Regions from separate parts of the Marinobacter sp. LM1 genome, predicted to be linked through region 1. Evidence: predicted binding sites of a transcription regulator. Region 1 holds the regulator's gene; each other region holds the start of a gene.

Evidence for each region. Region 1 encodes sigma-54, which starts transcription at its own class of promoters, with help from an activator protein. Its sites were predicted from a motif close to ANTGGCATNNANNTTGCTNT; they were not measured.
Region 2: flgB (flagellar basal body rod protein FlgB) is a predicted target of sigma-54. The motif match lies at 2,420-2,439, and genes of this name have one in related genera.
Region 3: flgA (flagellar basal body P-ring formation chaperone FlgA) is a predicted target of sigma-54. The motif match lies at 1,832-1,851, and genes of this name have one in related genera.
Region 4: OZ656_RS09620 (PEP-CTERM sorting domain-containing protein) is a predicted target of sigma-54. The motif match lies at 1,144-1,163, and genes of this name have one in related genera.

The regions. Positions count from the first base shown of each region.
Region 1 covers NZ_CP114373.1:2,982,194-2,986,086, forward strand. The annotation lists gene lptC (LPS export ABC transporter periplasmic protein LptC) at 1-117, shown strand, start outside; gene lptA (lipopolysaccharide transport periplasmic protein LptA) at 101-667, shown strand; gene lptB (LPS export ABC transporter ATP-binding protein) at 645-1,370, shown strand; gene OZ656_RS13935 (RNA polymerase factor sigma-54) at 1,559-3,088, shown strand; gene hpf (ribosome hibernation promoting factor) at 3,162-3,470, shown strand; gene ptsN (PTS IIA-like nitrogen regulatory protein PtsN) at 3,559-3,893, shown strand, end outside.
Region 2 covers NZ_CP114373.1:2,500,792-2,504,684, reverse strand. The annotation lists gene queF (NADPH-dependent 7-cyano-7-deazaguanine reductase QueF) at 1-99, shown strand, start outside; gene OZ656_RS11755 (adenylate/guanylate cyclase domain-containing protein) at 100-1,539, opposite strand; gene OZ656_RS11750 (nitroreductase) at 1,713-2,294, shown strand; gene flgB (flagellar basal body rod protein FlgB) at 2,511-2,909, shown strand; gene flgC (flagellar basal body rod protein FlgC) at 2,943-3,392, shown strand; gene OZ656_RS11735 (flagellar hook assembly protein FlgD) at 3,410-3,893, shown strand, end outside.
Region 3 covers NZ_CP114373.1:2,410,974-2,414,866, reverse strand. The annotation lists gene OZ656_RS11360 (flagella synthesis protein FlgN) at 53-523, opposite strand; gene flgM (flagellar biosynthesis anti-sigma factor FlgM) at 531-857, opposite strand; gene flgA (flagellar basal body P-ring formation chaperone FlgA) at 985-1,692, opposite strand; gene OZ656_RS11345 (chemotaxis protein CheV) at 1,877-2,806, shown strand; gene OZ656_RS11340 (protein-glutamate O-methyltransferase CheR) at 2,842-3,669, shown strand; gene OZ656_RS11335 (LysR family transcriptional regulator) at 3,704-3,893, shown strand, end outside.
Region 4 covers NZ_CP114373.1:2,053,589-2,057,481, forward strand. The annotation lists gene OZ656_RS09615 (glycosyltransferase) at 1-347, opposite strand, end outside; gene OZ656_RS09620 (PEP-CTERM sorting domain-containing protein) at 415-1,095, opposite strand; gene OZ656_RS09625 (PA14 domain-containing protein) at 1,244-3,208, opposite strand; gene OZ656_RS09630 (tetratricopeptide repeat protein) at 3,329-3,893, opposite strand, start outside.

The DNA of each region.
Region 1 (3,893 bases):
GTGACCATCACCGAGCCTTTTGGCGTCACCCGCTCCACCGGTATGAAAGCCTGGATCAACGAACGCATTCTCGAACTCAACTCCCGGGTAGAGGGACAATATGAAACCGTCAGGTAAACGATCTTTCTGCCGGCCAGCGATTCTGGCCATGGCATTGCTGGCCGGCCCGGCATCGGCATTCAACCTGGATTCCGATATCCCCATAAAGGTCAGTGCAGATTCGGCCCGTCTGGATGAAAGCGCCGGAACGGCCGTTTACACCGGCGCTGTCGAACTGATTCAGGGCGAAACCCGGCTGGACGCGGATCGGGTGGTACTTTACCGCAACCAACAGGGTGTCAGCCGGATTGAAGCCGCCGGCAACCCCGCCCATTACCGGCAACCCGGCCAGGAAGGCGAAGGCACGACCGATGCCAAGGCCCTGAACATCACCTGGTCTGGCGATGAAAACCTGGTTATTTTTGAACGCCAGGCCGTTATTGAACAAGACGGCAACGTATTCCGGGGCGACGTCATCCACTACGACACCGTTCGCCGCGTTGTTACTGCGGAAGGCGGCACGCCATCCGACGGCGGCTCCGGCCGGGTGGAAATGGTGATTCAGCCTCGTAATTCAGCTCAATCCAGTGACGGGAAAGGTTCGGATGGCAGTTCTCAGGGCCAGTAATCTGGCAAAAAGCTACAAGCAGAAAAAAGTGGTGCTGGACGTTTCTCTGGAAATTCGCTCCGGCGAGATTGTCGGCCTGCTCGGCCCCAACGGCGCCGGCAAGACCACCTGCTTCTACATGATCGTGGGCCTGGTGCCTGCGGATCACGGCCGGATCACCATCGACACCCAGGACATCACCCCGCTGCCAATGCATGGGCGCGCCCGCAAGGGCATCGGTTACCTGCCCCAGGAGGCCTCCGTGTTTCGCAAACTGACCGTGCGGGACAACATCATGGCCATCCTCGAAACCCGCAAAGGCATGAGTCGGGCGGAACGGGAAGCCAAGCTGGAAGAGTTGCTGGAAGAGTTTCATATTACTCACATCCGAGACAGCGTGGGTATGGCGCTATCCGGAGGCGAACGCCGCAGGGTTGAAATCGCCCGGGCGCTGGCCATGGAGCCTGCCTTTATTCTGCTGGACGAGCCCTTCGCGGGCGTAGACCCCATCTCAGTGAGTGACATCAAGCACATCATCCGGCACCTTCGGGACAAGGGCATCGGGGTCTTGATCACCGACCACAACGTTCGGGAAACCCTCGACATCTGCGAGAATGCCTACATCGTTTCCGGAGGCCACATCATTGCCTCCGGCAATGCCGAAGCCATTCTGGCAAACCAGCAGGTGAAAGAAGTATATCTGGGCGACGAGTTCCGGCTCTGACCTGATAAAACAGGGTTTATCCGAGGCCTGATTGTTTTGATGATCTGTAGCAAGTAAACTCGGCAAAAAACTTGCTTATACTGTCTACAGACAATGGCAAGTAACCAGCGTACAACATTTTTTTCGGCCTGTGCGCCGGCAAAGCAACAACCGGGATGCCCACGAGTTATGGATCTTGAGCCATGGTTATGAAAGCCTCATTACAGCTTAAGCTGGGCCAGAGTCTGACCATGACGCCCCAGCTGCAGCAGGCTATACGCCTGCTGCAGCTTTCTACCCTCGATCTCCAGCAGGAAATCCAGCAGGCGCTGGAATCAAACCCCATGCTGGAAACCTCCGAGGACGATGAGCACGCTGAAGGCGACGAACGCGAAGAGCACGAGCACAGCGAAGCTTCCGGCTCTGAGACCACCCAGGACGACAGCCACCAGGACGCGAGCCCGGACTGGGACGAAACCGAGAACGGCCCGGACTGGTCGTCCGAGAACGATATTCCGGACAACATTCCCGATGATCTGCCAGTGGATACCGCCTGGGACGACATCTACCAGTCTGCCCCGGCTCCGGCCAGCAAAGGCGAAGACGAGCACGAATCGGATTTCGAAACCCGGAACTCGCCTACCGAAACCCTGCAGGATCACCTCGAGTGGCAGCTGAACCTGACGCCTCTGAGCGAGCGGGATCAGGCCATTGCCCACGCACTGCTGGATGCTGTGGATGAACGCGGCTACCTGACGTCTGACATTGAGGACATTCACGCAGGCCTGCTGGACGAAACCGAAGAAGACCCGTTGGAACTGGACGAAGTGGAAGCGGTACTCCACCGCCTGCAACACTTCGACCCGCCCGGCGTGTTCGCTCGGGATCTCCAGGAATGCCTGCTGATTCAGCTCAACCAGCTGCCACCGGATACCCCCTGGCTGCGCCAGGCGAGACTGGTGGTTACCCAGTTCCTGCATCTGCTTGGCAACCGGGACTACGCACAGCTGTTGCGCCGCAGCCGGCTCAAGGAAGACCAGCTGAAACAGGTACTGGCCCTGATCACCAGCCTGAACCCTCGCCCTGGCGATGTCGTGGACCGGGCCGAACCGGATTACGTTATCCCGGACGTCATCGTACGCAAACACGAAGGCCGCTGGCGGGTTGAACTCAACCCGGAAATCGCTCCGCGTATCCGGGTGAATGCCAGCTACGCGTCACTGATCCGCCGGGCTGACAGCAGTGCCGATAACACCTACCTGCGCGACCAGCTGCAAGAAGCGAAATGGTTTATCAAGAGCCTGCAAAGCCGGAATGAAACCCTGCTGAAAGTGGCCACCCGCATCGTTGAACACCAGCAAGGGTTCCTCGATCAGGGCGAAGAAGCCATGAAGCCTCTGATCCTGTCTGACATTGCCCAGGCGGTGGAAATGCACGAGTCCACGATTTCCCGGGTTACCACCCAGAAGTACATGCACACGCCCCGCGGTATTTTTGAGCTGAAGTACTTTTTCTCCAGCCACGTCAGCACCGCCGAGGGCGGCGAATGCTCGTCTACAGCCATCCGGGCGATGATCAAGAAGCTGATTGCCGAGGAAACCCCGAAAAAGCCATTGAGCGATAGCAAAATTGCAGCCATGCTAGGGGAACAGGGAATCAACGTGGCGCGGCGTACCGTGGCCAAATACCGGGAGGCCATGCATATTCCTCCCTCGAACGAACGAAAACGCCTGGTTTAAACTTTCGCCGGTGCAAGATGCACTGGCACGCAAGCCGGCAAGCACGCCGGCAGTATGACAACAGGAGACGCCTATGCAACTCAACATTTCAGGCCATCACGTAGAACTGACTCCCGCTCTGAAGGATTACGTCAACACCAAGTTCGAGAAGCTGGAGCGTCACTTCGACCACATCAGTAACTGCCAGGTCACACTGGAGGTCGAGAAGGTGCGCCAGATGGCGGAAGCCACGCTGCACGTGATTGGTGGTGAGATTCACGCAAAGGCAGAAAATGAGGACATGTACGCCGCAATCGACGCTCTGGTCGACAAGCTGGACCGTCAGATCCTCAAGCACAAGGAAAAGAACGTAGACCGGATGCACGGTAACGGCGGTCGCTGAAGCGCGAACCTTACCGGGTGTTTCATGAAACGAGCTGCGGCGGGGCTAACCGGCCGCAGCCTTTTTTTTACGGACATGCAGTCGATCCATGAGCGAGCCATCCCTGACCATCGACAATATTCTTGCCCCTGAACTGACCCTGTGTAAGGTGCCGGCCTCAAGCAAGAAACGTGTGCTGGAGTTCATCGCTGAACGGATTCACTTTCAGGATGAAATCCTCAGCGACACCCAGATCTTCAACAATCTGGTCTCCCGCGAACGGCTGGGTAGCACCGGTATCGGCGAGGGTATTGCCATCCCCCACTGCCGACTGGAAGGCCTGGACCGGGTCATCGGCGTGCTGATGACTCTGGAGGAGCCGGTAGACTTTGATGCTATCGATAACCAGCCGGTAGATCTGGTGTTTGCACTGATCGTCCCCAA
Region 2 (3,893 bases), 480 kb from region 1:
GTGTGTGCCCGCTACACCCGGCGTGGTGGCCTGGATATCAATCCCTGGCGCAGCACCAGTGCCGAAGACGGCCCGGGCCCGAGGCTGGTACGGCAGTAGCTATTCGGTATCGTCTTCCTGACGCAGCCGGTCGGCTGCGTCTTCGAGGGCGCTGAGTATGGCTTTGCGCTCCCGTTCGGTGACCTTGTCGGAATCCAGATACATGGCAAAGCCACTATGTTCGTGTTCCAGGAAGCTGCGGTGGGGACCCATGTCACGCCGGAAATCCACGACTTCGTAGATGGGCACCGGCTTTCCGAAGCCCTTCACGGTAATCTCGCCCTTGTCCCGGCACATAATGCGGTCCTTGATGAGGGAGAAGGTCTCATACGACACCAGAATCTCGCCCGGTTCCGCCAGGGATTCGAGCCGGCTGGCCAGGTTCACTTCCTTGCCGATAATGGTGTAATCCATCCGGTTTTCAGCGCCAAAGTTACCGACCGTTGTGTAGCCGGTGCTGATGCCCATGCGGATTTCCAGAGGTGTCTTGATGCCCTGGCTGCGCCATTTCTGGCGCATGATCTTCATGTGTTTGCGCATCTCGATGGCCATGGATACACACGAGAACGCATCTTCTTTCTGGCCGCGACTGGTCGGATCGCCAAAGAACACCATGATGGAATCGCCGACAAACTTGTCGATGGTGCCGCCGTATTTCAGGGCGACCTCTGACATTTCGTTGAAGTAGTGATTCAGAAGCTCGGTAAGGGCTTCCGGCTCCATCTCCTCCGACAGTTCAGTAAAGCCTTTTATGTCTGAGAAAAACACTGCGAGTTTCTTGCGCTGGGTTTCAAGCCGAACATCCCGTTCCCCGGTAAAGATGGACTGCCAGACCTGAGGCGACAGGTATTTCGAGAGCTTGTGGGACAGGGCGATGGACTGTTCCCGCTGGTTCTGAATCTGGGTCTTTGCCAGCAGCAGGGCCCGGGCCTGCTGGTGTGAGTAATAGGCGGTAACGCAGATGTACGTGCCTGTGGCCAAAATGGCGACGATGCTGGTGAGCAGGGGGGCTTCCAGATCGGCGGCGGTGCCGGTTGCCGCCACTGTGGCGGCCATGGCGGCAGACAGGAGCGCTGTGCCGAACAACCATTGCCTGACGCCGCCCACGATCAGACAGCTGAACATCAGCATCAGGACAACCGATACCGACGGAATGGCGATTAATCCGATCAAACCAATAAAGCTGCCCCCGATGATGCAGTCGAGGAACAGCATTTTTTGCCGAATCCGGGCTGAACGTCGCAGGAAGGTTCGCCGTGTAAGCACGTGCGCGAGATGAGGCCAGATCAGAGCGCCAGCCACCATCCAGAGAAGCAATTGGGGAAACACATCCTGAAGGACACCCGTGACAATAATGGCGGCGGTGGCGGTGTAGGCCAGTATCCGACCGTTGTAATCGGGCATCGGTGGAATCGCCACCGTGTGGTCGTAGATGTCGCCTTGCCCCAGCTTGCCGGTATTGCCGGTTACGCTGCGTAATTCAGCGGGTGCGCTCATCATTTTCAGAACCGGATCCTTCCGATAAGTATGTCGCTCATTGTATGCTGCCGATTCTTTATAATTGTTGGTTTGAACTACGACTAAAGATTAACAGCATTACGTAGAACTCACAATTCATCGGGGCCGCTTCCGGCCCAACCGAAAATCATGCAACCAATCAACAGCGAGACTGTATGAGTTCGATAACCCGTTTTATTCTGGATCGTGCTTCGGAGCCCCGTTTGCAGGCACCGGCACCACCGGTGTCTGTGGTTGATCAGGCCTTCCGGTGCGCGGCCCGGGCCCCGGATCATGCGTTGTTGAGGCCCTGGCGTTATCTCGTGGTAGAGGGGGAAGGCCTGGCAGCTCTGGGCGACCTGTTTGCTGAATGCTGCCCGCCGGACGCTTCTGATAAGGAGCGTGAGAAGGCCCGGAATGCTCCGGCTCGTGCACCCATGATTATTGTCGGTATTGCGTCGCCCCGTCATCATCCGAAGGTGCCGGAGGTGGAGCAGGTAATGTCGGCAGCGGCCGGTATGAGTTTTATCTCCCTGGCGCTGAATGATGCCGGCTACGGCGCCATGTGGCGAACCGGGCCTGTGGCTTATCATCCGTCGCTGCATGACGGTCTTGGGCTGCTGCCGGGCGAGTCCATTATCGGTTTCCTCTATACCGGTACCGTTGCCAGTGAGAAACCATCGGTGCCCCGGCCCGATACCAAAGAGTATGTCTCAAGGTGGGCCGCGCCAGGGCGCACTTCCCCCTGGCAAGTCTGAGCCTCGATCAGCGGTAAGTCCGCCTGGGGAAACTCGTTGCCGCCCTCGTTGCGTTTAACCGGAATTTGCCGCTCATTTATTAGACAGCCCTCTTCGAAGCCCGCATTACAGCGGGCTTTTTCAATTCTGGCACTCTGCTTGCTTTAATCACTTCAGAACGCAAAACCGGCAAGTTCACAGGTTCAGCCTGGTCGGTGCAAAGATCTGGAGGCAGTAATGGCTATTACATTCGACAAAGCGCTTGGTATTCATGAGCACGCGCTGCAGGCGCGGGTCAAGCGGGCCGAAGTGCTGGCGAACAACCTGGCAAATGCCGACACCCCGGGCTACAAAGCCCGCGACGTGGATTTCCAGGCGATGATGCAGAAGGCGCAGGATTCCATGACGGGCTTTGGTATGACCACGACCCACAGTGGTCATATGGACACCTCCAGCCCTGGCGCTGACGGCGAGCTGCTGTACCGTACCCCGCACCAGCCATCAATTGATGGCAATACCGTGGATGCGCAGGCCGAGCAGACCCGTTTCATGCGCAACGCCATGGATTACCAGGCCAGCTTCCAGTTCCTGAGTAGTCGGTTTTCCGGCCTGACCAAGGCGCTGAAGGGCGAATAAGCCGCAGTCCGTACGAGATTGAAGGAGATTGTCATGTCACTGGGTAACATTTTCGACATCGCCGGTTCCGGCATGACCGCACAGTCACTGCGGCTCAACACCACCGCGTCTAACATTGCCAACGCAGAAACCGCCAGTTCGAGCACGGATACAACGTACCGTGCCCGCAAACCGGTGTTTGCCGCTATTCAGCAGGCCATGCTGAACCCTGATCAGCAGGGATTTGGTATGGGTTCCGAAGAGGGGGCCGGGGCAGGTGTTCGCGTTGAGGGGATTGTCGAGAGCGATGCAGAACTGCAGATGCGCTATGAGCCGAATCACCCTGCCGCGAACGAGGAAGGGTACGTTTATTACCCCAACGTGAACGTGGTTGAGGAAATGGCGGACATGATGTCGTCGTCCCGCAGTTTTCAGATGAATGTGGATGTCATGAACACCGCCAAATCCATGATGCAGCGAATTCTGACACTGGGTCAGCAGTAACAAGTGAGGATTAAGCCATGAGTGCAGTGAATTCCGCAGCCGCCTCAGACGTGCTGAGCCAGTACCAACTGAACCAGGAGGGCAAGACCCCTGGTGGCAACGAGCTGGGTAAAGACGCGTTTATGGAGCTGATGCTGGCGCAGCTCAAGAATCAGAACCCACTGGAGCCGCAGGACAACGGCGATTTTATCGCCCAGTTGGCCCAGTTCAGTTCACTGGAAGAAATGCAGAATCTGTCGGGCAGTGTCGACGATGTGGTTGGTCAGTTCCGGTCCAGCCAGGCCTTGCAGGCCTCGGCGATGGTGGGCAAAACCGTGCTGGCACCCTCCAGTGTGGGCATTCTGGGTAGCGAAGGCGAGATAACTGGCACCATTCAGGTGCCGGCTTCCACGGGTGGGCTGCGACTGTCGGTCATGAATCAAAACGGTGAGTTAGTTCGCCAGATTGATATGGGCAGCAGCCAGGCTGGTGTGGTTTCGTTCCAGTGGGATGGGCAAGACG
Region 3 (3,893 bases), 570 kb from region 1:
AAAATGCCCGGAAGATCTCCGGGCATTTCGTTGTCTGTGAGCGATGGGTGTATCAGGCGCTGGCCAGAATATTGGTGCTTGAGACGTTGGTCTGCTGGCCTTTGGCACCATAGAGCTTCTGCTGGGCGGAAGCACCTCGGAAGATGTCGGTAAGGCGTGACAGGCGCTTTTGCAGGTGGCCAAGAATTCGGCCGTTGTTCTGATTCACGGCCTGGCATTCGCGCAAACGGGTGTCGGCTTCTTTCCAGAGTTGGTGCAGCTCATCCATACCAGCGGAGCGAATGAAGCGTGATGGCTCTCCGGCATTGGGCTTGTAGCCCATATTCACCAGCAGGTGAATCTTCTTTTTGGCGCGTTCGCGTATGCCCTCAAGAATCTGGTTTTTCCGGCTGGTCATTTCCTGGAGGGGTTGGATATCCGCAGAGGAGAGCACGGATTTTTCCTGGTGGAGTACTTCCGCCAGCAACTCAAGCTGGCGGATATCTTCCTGAAGAATCGCTTTCAACTGTTCATGTGCAGTCATGCTTTACTCACCCGAAAATGCTTTTATCCATCTCAAGCATTTTCTGGGCCAGTTTCTGGGCATCTACCTTGTAGGTGCCGTTCTCAAGAGCAGAACGAATCTGTTCGATGCGATCATCGTCCATTTCGGGGTAGTCCCCCAGCTTCTGCTCAAGTTGCTTCAGGTTTTTCGCCTGATTGCTCAGGTTCACGTTTTCGCCACGGGCAGCGGGGCTCTGGGCCTTGGCTTGCTCGCCTGTGGGCGCCTGTGACGTTTGATTGCCTGAGGCTTTGTCGGCCGTCGTGCGCGTGGTGTTGACCTGGCCGGGGCCAATTCCATTTAAGTCAACTGACATATCAATACCTGCTTGCCTGGGGCCACAAGAAAGTGGCGTATTCGGGTTTATATCTGCTTAACGGCAAATCCGCGCCATACTTTAGTTACAAAACGGAAAACATTTGCCGCTCTTGCTGTTTGCCGCCTTACATCGGAATTTCGACCCGCCCTGGGCCAACGGCACGAGCTTTGACTGTCCGGGACGAGCGGAGATTTTCCACCAGTACCTGTTCTCCAACGCCCGCGCTCGCCAGTGCCTTACCGCGAGATGATACCGAAAATGAGCCTGAGCGCGCGGTGATAATAACATGGTCACCCCGCTCAATCGCGTTGGGAGCTTCAAGGAGATCCGGGGTCATTACCGTGCCGGCGTTCACCGGGCGGCGCATCATCATGCCTGAAACGGACTCTTTGCGGGTGAGTACGCCGCGACGACTGGCATTGATCTGCACCGAATTTAGGGTGACCAGGTCCGGCGTCAGGCGTTCGCCGCGCGCCAGAGGACGGGCTGCTATCAGGGCAGGGCCGTGAACCTCGACGCTGGTGGTAACGTACATTCTCCAGGGGCGCTCACCACTGCAGGAAACCAGGACCGACGGGCTGGTGGTCTGTAGCGGATCGCCCGCAAACTCGGCGTTCAGCCCCTGGTTGCAGGCAGCAAGGGCGATGCGGCTGTCGATAGCGCCAACTTCGTAGCGGCTCGTGTAGCCCTCGGCAGCAAGGGTTCTGGACCACTCTGCCAGGAACGTCTGGGCAGCGTCACGGATGGCTTCAGCACTGGTTCTCTCTGAAGACAGAGTGATTGGGCTCAGTGATAGACACAATGCAGCCAAAAAGATGATTCGCATACGCACCGGTTTGTCCTATGCTGTGTTTACCTGTGTGTATTGTCGAAATCCGCTAAGGATTCGGGTTTTCGGGCCGTTAACCGTTAACAGGTTGCAGGCGTCAAAGATTTGTCTTGGACAGGCCTGAAAACACCTTACAAAGGTCAAAGCAATATTGATGCCGGTAAAGGCGCGCCAGGAGTAAAGCATCATGACAGGGGTACTCGACAGCGTTAATCAGCGAACGCAACTGGTCGGTAAGAACAGGCTGGAATTATTACTTTTTCGGCTCCGGGGGCAGCAGCTATACGGTATCAACGTCTTCAAGATTAAAGAGGTGCTGCAATGTCCCAAGTTATCCTCGATTCCCAACAGTAAAACGGTGGTGAGAGGCGTTTCTCATGTTCGGGGGGAGACCATTCCCATTATTGATCTGAGCATGGCGATAGGGCTCGCGGGCATACCGCAGGAGCAGTTAGCTACAAGCTTTGTGATCATTACGGAATACAATCGTAAAACGCAGGGTTTTCTCGTGGCTGGTGTCGAGAGAATCATGAATATGAATTGGGAGGATATTCTTCCGCCACCCAAGGGTGCGGGAAAGGATGTTTACCTGACTGCGGTGACGAAGATTGATGATAAGCTGGTAGAAATCATAGATGTAGAAAAGATTCTTGCAGAAGTTTCTCCGCTCAGGGAAGATGTTACGGAGGAGTTGGTTGCCAGGAGTGCCGAACGTGTGCCGGGCCACCTGCCTGTGCTGGTGGTGGATGACTCTTCGGTGGCTCGTCGGCAGATCGAGCGTTGCCTGACCGCTATAGGAATGGAAGTGGTTACCAAAAACGATGGCAAGCAAGCACTGCAGTATCTCAAAGAGATAACTCAGGATGGATCGCGCGCAAATGATCATCTGTCTCTGATTATCTCTGACGTTGAGATGCCGGAAATGGACGGCTACACCCTGGTTACCAGAATCAAAGAAGATCCGGCTCTGAAAGATATGTATGTAATGCTGCACACCTCGCTGAGCGGTGTCTTCAACCGGGCGATGGTGCAGAAGGTGGGCGCAGACGATTTCATGGCGAAATTCAGCCCGGATGAGCTGGCCGAGCGAGTAATGGAAATTATTGATCAGCACTGATGCTCGGCTGATGGTTTCACCCACGAAGAGATCCAATGAAAGCGGACATAACGCCCCAGGAATACGAAGCCTTTAAAAAGTTCCTGCAGGATGCGTGCGGCATCCTGCTGGGTGATAACAAACAGTATCTTGTAAAGAGCAGGCTTCGGCGCATTCTCGAAGAAAACAGCCTGAATTCCCTTGGAGAGCTTCTAGAACGATTAAAGAGGCCTGGAAGGGCAGGCTTGCGCGAGGTGGTCATCGACGCGATGACGACCAACGAGACGCTTTGGTTCAGGGACAACCACCCGTTCCGGATTCTGCAGGAAAAGCTCTTGCCAGAGTTTGCCGAGCGCAGTTCACTCCAGCCGTTAAGAATCTGGTCTTCCGCCTGTTCTACTGGCCAGGAGCCATACTCCGTAGCCATGGTAATTGACGAATTCCGCCGCACCCGGCCGGGTAAGCTGCGGGATGTAAAAATCACGGCAACGGACATTTCCAAAAGCGTGCTGGAGGTTGCCCGCAGAGGCGAGTATGAAATGATCGCCATCGGCCGCGGGCTGTCGCCGGAGCGTCAAAAGCACTTTTTTACCCCCTCGGCCAACGGTGGTTGGCAGATTCGACCGCAAATCAAGTCCATGGTGGAATTCAAGGAATTGAACCTGCTGGATCGATACATGCTTGGCAAGTTCGACATCATCATGTGCCGGAATGTGCTGATCTATTTCTCAGCGGAACTGAAAAAGGACATTCTTACCCGGCTGCATGGTGCTCTGAACCCCGGAGGCTATCTGATTCTTGGTGCTTCTGAGTCTTTGAACGGGCTTCCCAATCTCTACGAAATGGTCCAGTGTCACCCTGGCATCATCTATCGCAAAAAATAGCCGGGAACTGTTCAATGCGGAGTAGGGGACCGATGTGGAGAATCTGAACCTCCGACATCTCTATTATTTCTGGGTTATTAGCCGCGAAGGCTCTATTGCCCGAGCCAGCGAGGTACTCGACCTGGCACCCCAGACCCTCAGTGGCCAGCTTGCGACCTTTGAAGGCGCGGTGGGTGGCCGGTTATTCAGCCGCGAGCGCCGGCAACTGGTGCTCACAGAACTCG
Region 4 (3,893 bases), 930 kb from region 1:
GATTCAATGAACCATTCCTGGTTAGGGATGAGCCAGTGGTGTCGGCCAGCAGCCAATTGAGATATCCAGACATTCTCGAGGTGAATGACGAGATCCGCCTGTTGAACCGGACGTAGCAGCCTGAGTAAGCCGATCTGACTGCGATAGAAGAGTTTGCTGAGAAATCCGGGGCAAAATCGTTTTAATGCCTTGAATCGATAAGCTGAAAGGCGGGAACGCCATACGGGAGTAGGGGGCAGTTGAACCTGCCTGGTCTGGTGCCCAAGCCGCTGCAGGGCTGCTTCCAGTATCCTGGCATCTTTTTGCAGCCCTCTGCCGCTATTGGCATAAACAATCAGTACATCCATGAACCTGACCTGAAATGAAAAAGCCCTGCAAGTGCAGGGCTTTTAAAGCGTAGCATAGAACTCGATGTCAGGCTTTTTTACGGCCTTTCATCCGGACTGCAATGCCAGCGAGACCAAGGCCAAGCAGAGCCAGCGTGCCAGGCTCGGGAACCTTGGTGGCACGAACTGCGATCACCATATCGTCATGGTTGTCATCGCCAACATAGCCATCGTCCAGGCTGATTACGAAGTAATCTTCTTCAACATAGAAGAGGTTGAAGTTGGTGCTGGAGTTCGGTTTGGCGATGTTGTTGAACTGACTGCCGTTGGCGCCATCGTTGTTGATGGTAACTCCGCTGCCATTGATGAACTTGAAGTTCAGCAGGGCGTCAAGACCACCGTAGAATACGGCGCTGAACTGGTCATCAGGATTGCTGTTGGTATCGAATACCAGCGTGTTACCCCAGTAAAACTGGTTGTTGTCGTTCGCTTCTTTACCCAGGTAGGTGAAGGTCAGCTTGAACGGATCGGAGCTGGTGGATTTCAGGTTGTGGCCGAACAATACGGTATCACCCACGTTGTACAGAGGTGCATCCGCTGTCCAGGTACCACCTACGCGAGTGGCGTAATCGTTGTCTCCCGGAACACTTTGCTCAGCTACAGCGCCAGGTGCGTTTGCATTGGCAACAGAATCGATATAGGCAGCCTGAGCTACTCCCGCAAAACCGACGGCTGCAGCCATTGCCAAGCCTTGAGTCAATTTTTTCATTTGAGTCACTCCTCCAGTGAGTGGTCTTTGCGTTACGTCATCCTCTAATAAGCAGGCTTTGTGCCAGATTTTAAGTCATTGAATATTAATGAAATTTTCTGGCCGCTGCTGTTTGGTTGTAAAATAACTCGACAACCAGAATGCTCACTTAGTTAACCTGATGCTCTACCGGATCAGACGGTTCACTACTCAATCCATTGATATCGATTACCTGAATCGTAAAGTACCAGGTGCCGGGCGCCAGGCCGGTAACCGTGGTTGAGGTTGTGCCTGCCGGCACCTCCAGGGTTTGAGTCAGGTTTGCAGCATCCTGTCCGTAGTTGATCCGGTAACGGTCAATTTCGCTCAGCGAAATGCTGCTGCCGTCTACCCTGGTGCCCGGAGGCGTCCACGACAGTGTCACACTGCCGCTGGCATCGCCGGTACCACCGGGCTGGCTGGTGACCGGTGATTCTGGCTCCGATACGGTTTCGAGCGTGTACGGGTGCAGGCCCGATTGATAAGCCTCAAGAACCGTCACGCCGCTATCGTTAAGCACCCGGCTGGCTGATGGTTGCATCAGGGGGAGTCCGTAGCGAAGTTTGTAAAGATCGTCGATGCCGTCGTTCAAGGTGCTTTCGGCGAACTCGCTGTCCAATGTCAGATGCTGGACGGTGTTGGTCGTGGATATGGCATCTCCAGTGGCGGCGTCGGTAATCGCCAGTTGTGCGGTGGCACCCCAGCCGAACTCAAAGTACTCCATGGTGATGGCAACGGGGGTCCCTGCTTCGAGACTCGCGGTGGCGTTGTAGCTGGTGGGGGATTGGTTCTTCCACTGATCAATGACGGTAGACCCGTTGAGGAAAAGCCGAACACCATCATCCGTGGTGGTGGTGAAGGTGTAGTCCCGGGTTCCTTCATTGTGGGGGGGTGTGAACCATCCCTGCCAACGCACGCTGAACCGGTCCTTTGGAAGCTCCGCTGCCGGGCTTCCACTATTCCAGTTGAAGTCGACGGTCGCATCCCGCTGACTGTAAACGAAGCTGTCAAACTCGGTGCCTGTGAAGTACTGGCCGACGAATCCGGTTGCATACACTTCCTGGGGGGCAGGGAAGTCGCTGGCATCGGTGGGATTGGTGCCGGCCTGGTACTCTTGCAGGATGGTGTAGCCATCACCGTCAAGATCTACATTGGCATCGCCCGGGTTGGTGGGGTCCGTGCCATAGGCGTATTCGTACCCATCCGGAATCCCGTCGTTATCAGTATCTTCGGTGCCGGGATTGGTCCTGGCCCAGAACTCATCCATGGCGGTAAGCAGATCATTGTCGGTATCGGATTTTGAATCGGCGGCATTGGATGGATCCAGCCCGTACACAATCTCCCAGTTGTCGTACAGATCATCACTGTCCGCATCAAGTGGGGGGTACTGGCTGTTGAATGAGAGGCCCTGTTCAGCGTCAAAGTAGCCGATTCGGTAGCCCAGATGGTAGGCATCTTCGGATGTCATCTCGGGGGCCGAGTCAGGGGCTTTCTGGGCGTAGCTGTATAGCGCGCTGCCGCTGATCACTTGCTGAGAGATGCCGGGGCCGGACCAGGCAACGGTAAAGTGGTCGTCCCATCCACCTTCCTTGTGTCTGAATTCAAAGTAATATTTTTTGCCGGCCTCCAGATATTGTACGCCGGAGGTTTGTGAGGCATAGCGGGTGAAATTATCGAGGGGCGTGGACATGGTGGAGGCGATCTGAACCGCACCGTCCGGGTTCTGGGAATCAGATAACCACAGTTGTGTCTGATCGTCGCCACTGATGTAAAAGGTGTATTCGCCCGTTTCGGGGGGCTCGATAAAGCCCCGGATCAGTGTGCCGTAATTATTGGCTCGGCTGGTGGCTTGGCGTAGTTGGGTGAGTTCAGTGATTTCATCGGGCGAATCCGGATATTTCTCTGCGTCCAGCATGCCCTGAACGTAGTTCCCGGAGATACCGTCAAAATACCAGACATCGACCTTTCCCGGTTCGCTCGTCTCTGGTATCGCGGCTGTCGGTGGCAAATCCTCAATATCCCTGAACTGCCAGTTCTGACAGCCGCTGAGCAGAACCACCACGGTGCCTACGCTCAACACTTTGATAGCAGCCATAACCCACCTTCCTTGCTATTGGAAACAATATGTAAAGTATTGTTGCAGTGGGTCAGGGCTGCCACCGGCGGCTAGGAACGTTTCGTTATGTCCTCTTTTTGGTTATAGCGTGAGTAATGATTAGCCGTTGTTGCCTGAGCTGAACTTGTCCATGATCTGCTGGGCCGCATCGGTGCGCCCGGTGGCTCGATAAGCTTCGGCCAGATGCATTGCGATTTCCTGGGAATCCGGCGCCAGGGAATGGGCTCTTTCCAGTACAGCCAGGCTTTGCTCGTGTTCACCAGCCTCGAACAGGATCCAGCCGTAGGTATCTGCAATCGCAGCATTTTCGGGCACCAGTTCGTAGGCGCGTTTGGCCAGTGATGCCGCTTCGCTGTTGCCGGCCTCGTAATACAGCCAGGCGAGATTGTTCAGCGCCAGGGCGTTGTCCGGGGTCTGTTGCAGAACCTGCTGGTAGTGCTCAATGGCCGCATCCGTCTGGCCTGCTTGCTGGGTTTGAAGCGCCAGTGTAAGCAGAATTGACGAATTGTTCGGGAATTGTTTGTTGGCTTCCTGCAGTGCTTCTATCGAATTCTGAGATCGGCCGGCGTTAGAGAGTGCGCGAGCATGGGCGATGGCCAGTTCCGCCGTTTGTCGTTTGGCCAGGGCCAGTTGATACAGTTCAGCGGCTTGCTGATGTTCGCCC